Regions from separate parts of the Hypnocyclicus thermotrophus genome, predicted to be linked through region 2. Evidence: riboswitches for the same ligand, from Rfam matches in the RefSeq annotation. Region 2 holds a riboswitch; the other holds the start of a gene.
What was found. A riboswitch is a leader RNA that binds a small molecule or an ion and turns the genes downstream of it on or off. The one in region 2 is predicted to bind glycine.
Positions count from the first base shown of each region.

Region 1: another riboswitch for glycine. It lies ahead of EV215_RS04220 (alanine/glycine:cation symporter family protein); the one in region 2 lies ahead of EV215_RS04800 (ACT domain-containing protein).

Region 1 is NZ_SOBG01000003.1:141,229-145,675, forward strand. Features, by position in the region: gene EV215_RS04215 (GGDEF domain-containing protein) at 1-664, shown strand, start outside; gene EV215_RS04220 (alanine/glycine:cation symporter family protein) at 693-2,039, opposite strand; glycine riboswitch at 2,162-2,221, opposite strand; glycine riboswitch at 2,224-2,297, opposite strand; gene EV215_RS04225 (peptidase U32 family protein) at 2,344-3,558, opposite strand; gene dnaB (replicative DNA helicase) at 3,585-4,447, opposite strand, start outside.
Region 2 is NZ_SOBG01000003.1:261,681-266,127, reverse strand. Features, by position in the region: gene EV215_RS04805 (PFL family protein) at 1-1,327, opposite strand, end outside; gene EV215_RS04800 (ACT domain-containing protein) at 1,350-1,628, opposite strand; glycine riboswitch at 1,739-1,798, opposite strand; glycine riboswitch at 1,801-1,878, opposite strand; gene EV215_RS04795 (hypothetical protein) at 1,957-3,039, opposite strand; gene EV215_RS04790 (outer membrane lipoprotein-sorting protein) at 3,052-3,783, opposite strand; gene EV215_RS04785 (efflux RND transporter permease subunit) at 3,795-4,447, opposite strand, start outside.

The sequences.
Region 1 (4,447 bases), 120 kb from region 2:
TAATTCAAATATATTCTCTAATAATAATTTTAATATAATATATTTAGTTTCAAGATATAGTTCAAATTATCTAACTAATACACTAAATAATTTAATATTTAATAAAACAACTATATATAGATACACTTTAATTTTTATTTTACTTTTATCTCTTTTGATTTCATATTATATATCAAAATCAAATAAATTATCTTATGAACTTAAGAAAAATACTGTATATGATGCTTTAACAGGAGTATACAATAGACAAGGTGGAATAGATATTTTTGAATTAAATCGTAAACTTTTAAAAAGAAGTAAAGATTATATGACTTTATTTTTTATAGATATAAAGAATTTAAAAAAAATAAATGACGATTATGGTCATAGTGAAGGGGATTTAGTGTTAGCAACAACAGGTCAAATTTTATTAGAGTCTATTAGAGATTCTGACATAGCTTTTAGAATGGGTGGTGACGAATTTGTTATTGCATTATCACGATGTAGAGAACCTCAAGCAAAAATTGTCTATAAAAGAATAAAATCTAAATTAGAAAATTTTAATACAAAAAATAAAAAAGATTATATTTTAGAGTACAATATGAGCAGTATAGAACTTTCACCTTATAGTCTTGATGAATTTGATGATCTTATAAAAAATGCAACTTCAATTAGTAATAAATAAAAAGTTCTCCTAAAATTAGGGGAACTTTTTATTTGTTTACATAACTATATTTTAAATTATTAAAATACATATTTGTTTCGTTTATTATAATTTTTCGTAAACCTAATATTGCTATTAAATTTGGAATAGCCATTAATCCATTAACAATATCTGCTAATATCCAAATCAAATCTAATTTCAAATATGGACCTATTGCTATCAAAATTATAAATATATATTTATATCCTTTTATACCTTTTACACCAAATAAATACTCTGTACATCTTTCACCATAATAATTCCACCCTATTATAGTTGTAAATGCAAAAAATATTAATCCTAGTAAAACTACTATTTCTCCAAAATTATTTAAACCAATAGAAAATGCGTATCTTGTTAATTCTGCACCTTTAAGTTTACTAGTCCACGCACCAGTAAGAACCAGTATAAGCCCTGTCATAGAACAAATAATAATTGTATCAAAAAATGTTCCTGTCATAGATATAAGACCCTGTCTAACTGCCGAATTTGTTTTAGCTGCAGCTGCAGCTATTGGCGCAGATCCAAGCCCTGATTCATTTGAAAATACTCCTCTTGCAACTCCACTTCTTAATGCTAATATAAGTGTAGAACCGGCAAATCCTCCAAATGCTGCCGTTTTAGTAAAAGCACTTTTAAATATAAGCCCTATCGCTCCAGGTACTTTATCAAAATTCATTATTATTACTATCAAAGAACCTAATACATATAATATTGCCATCACAGGTACTACTATTTCTGCTACTTTTGATATACTTTTTATTCCACCAAGAGTTACCAATGCTACTAAAATTGTTAGTATTATTCCTACAACTGTTGGAGATACTTTAAATAATATTGTAGAAGCAGTTGTAATTGCATTTACTTGTGCAAAAGTTCCTATCCCAAAAAATGCTACTGCTATTCCAAATATAGCAAACATTTTTGCCAATACTTTATTATTTAATCCATTTTGAATATAATACATTGGACCGCCAGACATCTGTCCATTTTCATCAATTTTTCTATATTTTACTGCAAGAAGTCCTTCAGCATATTTTGTAGCCATTCCAAAAAATGCGGCTAGCCACATCCAAAACATAGCTCCTGGACCACCTAATTTTATTGCAGTTGCTACACCAACTATATTTCCTGTTCCAACAGTTGCTGATAATGCAGTACAAAGAGCTGCAAAACTAGATACATCTCCCTCTTCTTTATCATTATTTTTCATAAAAATATACTTTAATGCTAATGGTAATTTTAGTATTTGTAGCAAATTTAATTTTACAGTTAAATATATCCCTGTTCCCATAAGTAAAATAAGTAATGGTGGACCCCAAATTATTGAATCAATTTTGTTAAGTAATTCTAACATTTTTCCCTCCTAAATATGTTTATTAGAATAAACGATTATAAATAAAAAAAGGCTAAATATAATTATTTAGCCTCTAAAATTTAACAACTATAAAAATATTATAAATACTATAATTGCCAAATCCTCTGTCCTTTTACCTGAGAGTGTTACTCCTTCGGTGTCCTTTTGGATCTCTCCAGAGGCTCGTCCAATATAGGTCCTTTTACCTGAAAGATTTACTTCTTCGGTGACTTAAAAGTTCTCTCCCTATACCTTCAACCGTATTCTATTATACGGACAATTATACTAATTTTTTATTACTGTGTCAAGATATTTTTTGTCGTATCATATCCATTACATTTAAATCGTTTTCTAGTGTTATTTTTACAGTCATGTTAGGATGTGCTTTATTAATTTCTTCTCCAGTTTTCATGTTTATCATTTTAGGTAATATTATTTTTTCTATTTCACTAGATGGTTTTACTACTTCTAATTCTTCCCCAACTTCCAATCTATTTCTTATTCCCAATATATATTCATTATTATCTAATTTTTCTAAAACTTTTGCTACCAATTTATGTGTTTGACTATATGAATTTCTATCGTTATAATTTTGAGCACTTTCATCTGGCGTTCCAAAATAAAATCCATGCGTATATAATCTATGACTTATTGTCTGTAATTCTTCTAACCATTTTGGATTATATTGATAATTTCCACTATAATAGCTATCTAATGCTTCTCTATATATTTTTACAGCATTTGCTACATAATATATCCCTTTCATTCTTCCTTCAATTTTTAAACTATCTACTCCAATATCAAGTATTTTATCAATAAATTCTATTGTACATAAATCTTTTGAATTAAATATATGTGTTCCTGTCTCATCTTCATATATTGGATAATATTCTCCTGGTCGCTTTTCTTCAACCAAATTGTAGTTCCATCTGCACGCCTGTGCACAATCGCCACCATTAGCATCTCTTCCTGTCATATAGTTACTTAATAGACATCTCCCTGATATTGATATACACATTGCTCCATGTACAAAGGCTTCTATTTCAATATCTGGCACTCTATCTCTTATTTCTTTTAACTCTTCTAGTGAAACTTCTCTAGCAAGCACTACTCTACTTGCACCAAGTTCTTTCCACATTTTTACTGATCGCCAATTTGTATTACTTGCTTGAGTACTCACACTTATTTTTAAATTACTATTTTCTTTTACAAGTTGAAATACTCCAAGGTCAGCTACTATAACTCCATCTACTCCTACTTCATCTAAAAATTTAATATATGGAACCATCATATCTACTTGTTGATTATGAGCTATTATATTTAATGTTACATATATTTTTTTCCCTATATTATGTGCATATTCAACTGCCTCTTTTATCTCCTCATTTGAAAAATTATTACTTCCAGATCTTAGATTAAATAATTTTCCACCTAAAAAACATGCATCTGCTCCGTAATGAAATGCCATTTTTAATTTTTCCATATTTCCAGCAGGTGCTAATAATTCCGCTTTTTTCATTTTTTTACCCTTTCTAAATTTTAAAGTTATTTAATTTGTGCTGTATAATCTGCAAATTTTGTTATTTCATTAAAGTATTTTAAAGTTATTGTTCCAACAGGTCCATTTCTTTGTTTTCCTATAATTATTTCTGCTAAACCTTTATCTTCACTATCTTCATTATAATATTCATCTCTATACAGAAATACTACCATATCTGCATCTTGCTCTATTGCTCCAGAATCTCTCAAATCTGATAACATTGGTCTTCTATCCGCTCTTTGCTCAGGAGCTCTCGATAACTGTGATAAAGCTATTACAGGTACATCTAGCTCTCTCGCTATACCTTTTAATGATCTTGAGATATCAGAGATTTCCTGTTGTCTACTTTCTGTTCTACCAGATCCTTTTATCAATTGTAAATAATCTATAAGTATCATATCTAATTTACCTGCAGCTTTAAGTCTTCTAGCCATAGCACGTATCTCAAGTACAGTAACATTAGGTACATCAGCTATTTGTATATCTGTATTAGCTAATTTCCCAGTAGCTAATGCTATATGTCCCCATTCATCTTCTGAAATAAATCCATTTCTTATTTTATTTAATGGAATTTTTGATTCAATTGCTAATAATCTTTGAAATATTTGAGAATTTGACATCTCAAGTGAAAATATTAAAACTGATTTATTTTCATTTAAAGCTGCATTTAAAGCCAAATTAAGTACAAAAGCTGTTTTTCCCATACTTGGCCTTGCTGCTATTATTACTAAATCCGAAGGATGAAATCCAGAAGTCATTTGATCAAATTCTTTAAAATTAGACGATATACCTGTAGTTGCACCACTATTTTTTACTACTTTTTCTAGTCTTTCAAATTCTTCATTTACCAAGCTACTTATACTCACTA
Region 2 (4,447 bases):
TATTAATTAAAGTAGAACAATTTAGAGAATTTATAGGCATAATATCAGCTTCACCTAAAAGCCCCCCAAAGACTACTCTATCACCAACATTTTTTCCAGGAACAGGGATAACTCTAACAGCAGTTGTTTTGTTATTTACCATTCCTATCGCCATTTCATCAGCTATAAGGCCAGATATAACATAATCAGGAGTATCACCAGGTATTGCTATCATATCTAAACCAACAGAACAAACACAAGTCATAGCTTCAAGTTTTTCTAAAGTAAGATAACCTTTACTAGCAGCAGCAATCATTCCTTGATCTTCACTTACAGGGATAAAAGCACCAGTTAATCCCCCAACTCTAGTAGCAGCCATAGCACCACCTTTTTTCACTGCGTCATTCAAAATAGCAAGAGCTAAAGTAGTTCCATAAGCACCTACAGACTCTAATCCAAATTCTTCTAGAATATTACCTACACTATCCCCAATTGCAGGAGTAGGAGCAAGTGATAGATCAATTATTCCAAATTCAACACCAAGATTTTTAGCAACTTCTTTTCCTACTAATTCTCCCATTCTTGTTATTTTAAAACTTATTTTTTTTATTTCTTCAGTAATTACGCTAATATCAGCTTTTTTATCTATTTTATTAAGAGCTGCTCTTACAACGCCAGGTCCACTAATTCCTAAATTTAATACAACTTCACCTTCACCAACTCCGTGAAAAGCACCAGCCATAAAGGGGTTATCACTTACAGCATTTGTAAATACAACAAATTTTGCAGCACCCAATCCATCTTTTTCTTTTGTATTATAAGCTAAATCTTTTACTGTTTTACCAAGCATTTTAACAGCATCAAGATTTATTCCAGCTTTTGTAGATCCTACATTTACAGAGGAACAAACTCTTTCGGTAACAGTCAGAGCATTAGGAATAGAATTTATTAATTTTAAGTCGCTTTCTGTAAATCCTTTTTCTACAAGAGCAGAAAATCCACCAATAAAATCTACTCCAATATCTTTTGCAGCTTTATCTAAAGTTTCTGCAAAGACAGTATAATCCTCAGCATCAGTAGCACCAGCAATTATTGAAATTGGAGTAACAGAAACTCTTTTATTTACAATAGGAACGCCGTATTTATTTGAGACGGCATCAGCTATATTTACTAAATTTTTTCCATATTTTAATATTTTATTATATATATTTTCGCAAGTTTTTTTATGGTCACTATTTATGCAATCAAGTAAACTAATACCTAATGTAACAGTTCTTATATCGAGATTTTGCATATCAACCATTTTAATTGTTTCTAATATTTCATTTGAATTTGCTAAAATGTGCATTTTTGCCTCCTAAATAAATTTATTAAATTTTATGCATAGCTTTAAAAATATCTTCATGTTGAACATAAACTTTTACACCTATTTTTTCTTCTAATAATTTTAATTTTTCTTTTATTTTATTAAAATCAAAAGTAGAATCTTTTATTTCAACTAACATAATCATAGCAAAAATTTCGTTTTCAAAAATTGTTTGAGAAATATCGATAATATTACACTTTAATTCTTTAAGTTTTAATGATACTTCAGAAACTATTCCTACTTTATCATCGCCAATTACAGTTATAACTATTTTTCCTTGCATAGTGATTCCTCCTAAAATATATTAAAGTTATTTGCCTATAAAAAAAAGCAGTTAAAAAACTGCCAAATAAAAAGAAAAGATATTTTTAAAAATAACTAATTTAAAAATATCCTCTGTCCTTTTACCTGAGAGCGTTACTCCTTCGGTGTCCTTTTGGATCTCTCCAGAGGTTCGTCCAATATAGGTTCTTTTACCTGAAAGTATTACTTCTTCGGTGACCAAAATTATGGTTCTCTCCCTATATCTTCAACCGTGATATTAAATTTTGATATATTTTACTTTATTAATTAAAAAATGTCAAATACATTAACAGTTTTAATTAATAATTTTAAAAGTCTGCTGTTATTGTAAAAGAAATTCCATAATCTCCATAAGTAGATTTTGTTAAATAATATTCACTATTTTTTTCTCCATTAAAGAAAAATTCAGTAAGATTAAAACTAATTAAATCATTATAATAATAATCACTGCTATTTCCAATAGTAAAACTACGGTCATTTATATTTATAAATGAAAAAAATGTAGTAGAAAATAATTCATTCATTTCGTATTTGAATGATGGAATCAAATAATCTGTTCCGATTGGTATATTATAATTTATTTTGTTTAAATCATTGTTGTCATAAAAATTTTTATCTGATTTTCCATACCCATTTTGATAATATTCAATATTGAAATAATAATTTTCCCAAAAATAATTATCGATACCTGTAATAAAAGTATAAATATTATCAGCTGCACTATAGTTTCCTTCTATCCAATACCCATAATTAATATAAGGAATAGTTGTTTTAATAGAAGCACCATATATATCACTAGGAATTAATGTTTCATAAGGTTTTAGTTCTTTACCTCTTTTTGCATATATAAATTCAAAATCAGTATTAAATATAAATTGTTTATATCTTATTCCATATTCGATATCTTTAGAAATAGAATTATTATTATAATTCCCAGCGTAAACAAACTCTAAGCTATCATCATTTTGTAAGTAACTAGTAAAAGTTATACTATTTCTAGCTTCTTTTTCATAATTAGAATCAAATGCAGATCCTGCAGGAGTTTCATTGAAAATATCAATAGGATTAAAATTAAAACCTTGTCCCCAACCTAATCTAGTTTTTCCAAAAATAATTTCTATATTGTTTTGAACTAATTTTATTCTTGCTAAATCAAGAGAATTTTTATTATTTTTTGAATTATTTTCTGTATACAATGAATATTCAATATCAATTAAACTGTTTTCAAAATCATCGTTATAAAGAAAAAACTTAGCTTTACTATTTGAGGTGCTTTCTAAATTTTTAATTTTTGAATTATTTATTGTTAATTTTGTTTTAAGAGAAGTAGTAGCAAAACCATTAAAAAAAATTAACATAAATACTGATAATAAAATTATTTTTTTCTTCATTTTTAACGCTCCTTATTTTTTTAAGTTTTTTTCTGAGAATAAAGTATTTTTAATATTTATATTTAATTTTATTGTAGAGATATCAGAAATAATATATGTAGATTTATTATTTATAATATCAGTCATTTTCATAGTTTTAGGAATTAAATAATTACCTTTTTTAGTATAATCATTTATTTCTAATTTTTTGTATAAAAAATTATTTTTATCATAATATTCTATCAATTCTTCGGTGAAATTAAATTTATTTACTTTGGAAATAATATAACTATACTTTTTATTTTTATCTATTGGAACTAATTTTAAATAATAATACTTTTTATCTTCTTTTAATAAAATAGAGTTAAAATCTTTTTCATAATCAAAATCCATATCATCATATGAAAAACTAGAGCCCATAAGGTTTCCATTTTTCGCACTTTTAGATAAAAGTCTTACTCTATTTGTTCTTTTATTATAATACCATGTATTTCCATTTTTGGAAAGTATAGATGTACCCGTTAATCTACTTGGAGAAGTAAATTTCATTAATTGGAAAGTATTATTATTTATTTTTTTTGAATATGACTCAAAAATCATACTAGATGTTATTTTTCCATTTTTTTCTATTTTCATAGTAGATATTTGAAAACTACTATTATAATTATTGTTTTTTTTAATATTTTTTAATATTTCATTTATAGTTGTTTTAGAAAAGGTAGTTATTGAAAATATTATTAGAAACATAAAAATAAATTTTTTCATTTTAAAGCCTCCTATTTAAATGTTATTTTATCGAAGATAGCAATTAATGAAACTAGTAAAAATAAAGTAAATAAATATGCAAGAGTTACTCCTAAACTGAGTAAAAACCCAAAACCAATAAAGCCACGATATTTTGCAAACATTAGAGTACCAAAGGCAAATACAGTGGTAAGAGTAGTTAGTGTAATAGCTTTTCCAGTACTTCTAAATGTAATTAATAAATCTTTTTCCTGCAAATATCGGTGAATTAAATGAACACCATCATCAACACCTATACCAATAATTAATGGAATACCAATGATATTTACAACATCAAATTTAAAACCAGTCCATCCCATTATTCCTAATATAGCAAGTATAGTTATAAGCATAGGAAGAAGTGCAAATATTGCATATTTAAAACTTTTTAAATCAAATAATAAAACTATAAATATAGCAATAACAGTATAAATAAGAACTTTTTTTCCTTCAGTTTTTTCGGCTTCAACAACTTTAATAAATATTTTAGCGGTACCACTATTATTTTTATTAACATTATCTATTTCAGTTAAAAATTTTTTTTGAAAATCTTCATTCCATAAGTCGTGTTTAGGATAAATTGTAGTTATAAATTCATTATTTTTACCAACAAATTCATTTTTTATACTATTTGGAATATCGTTTA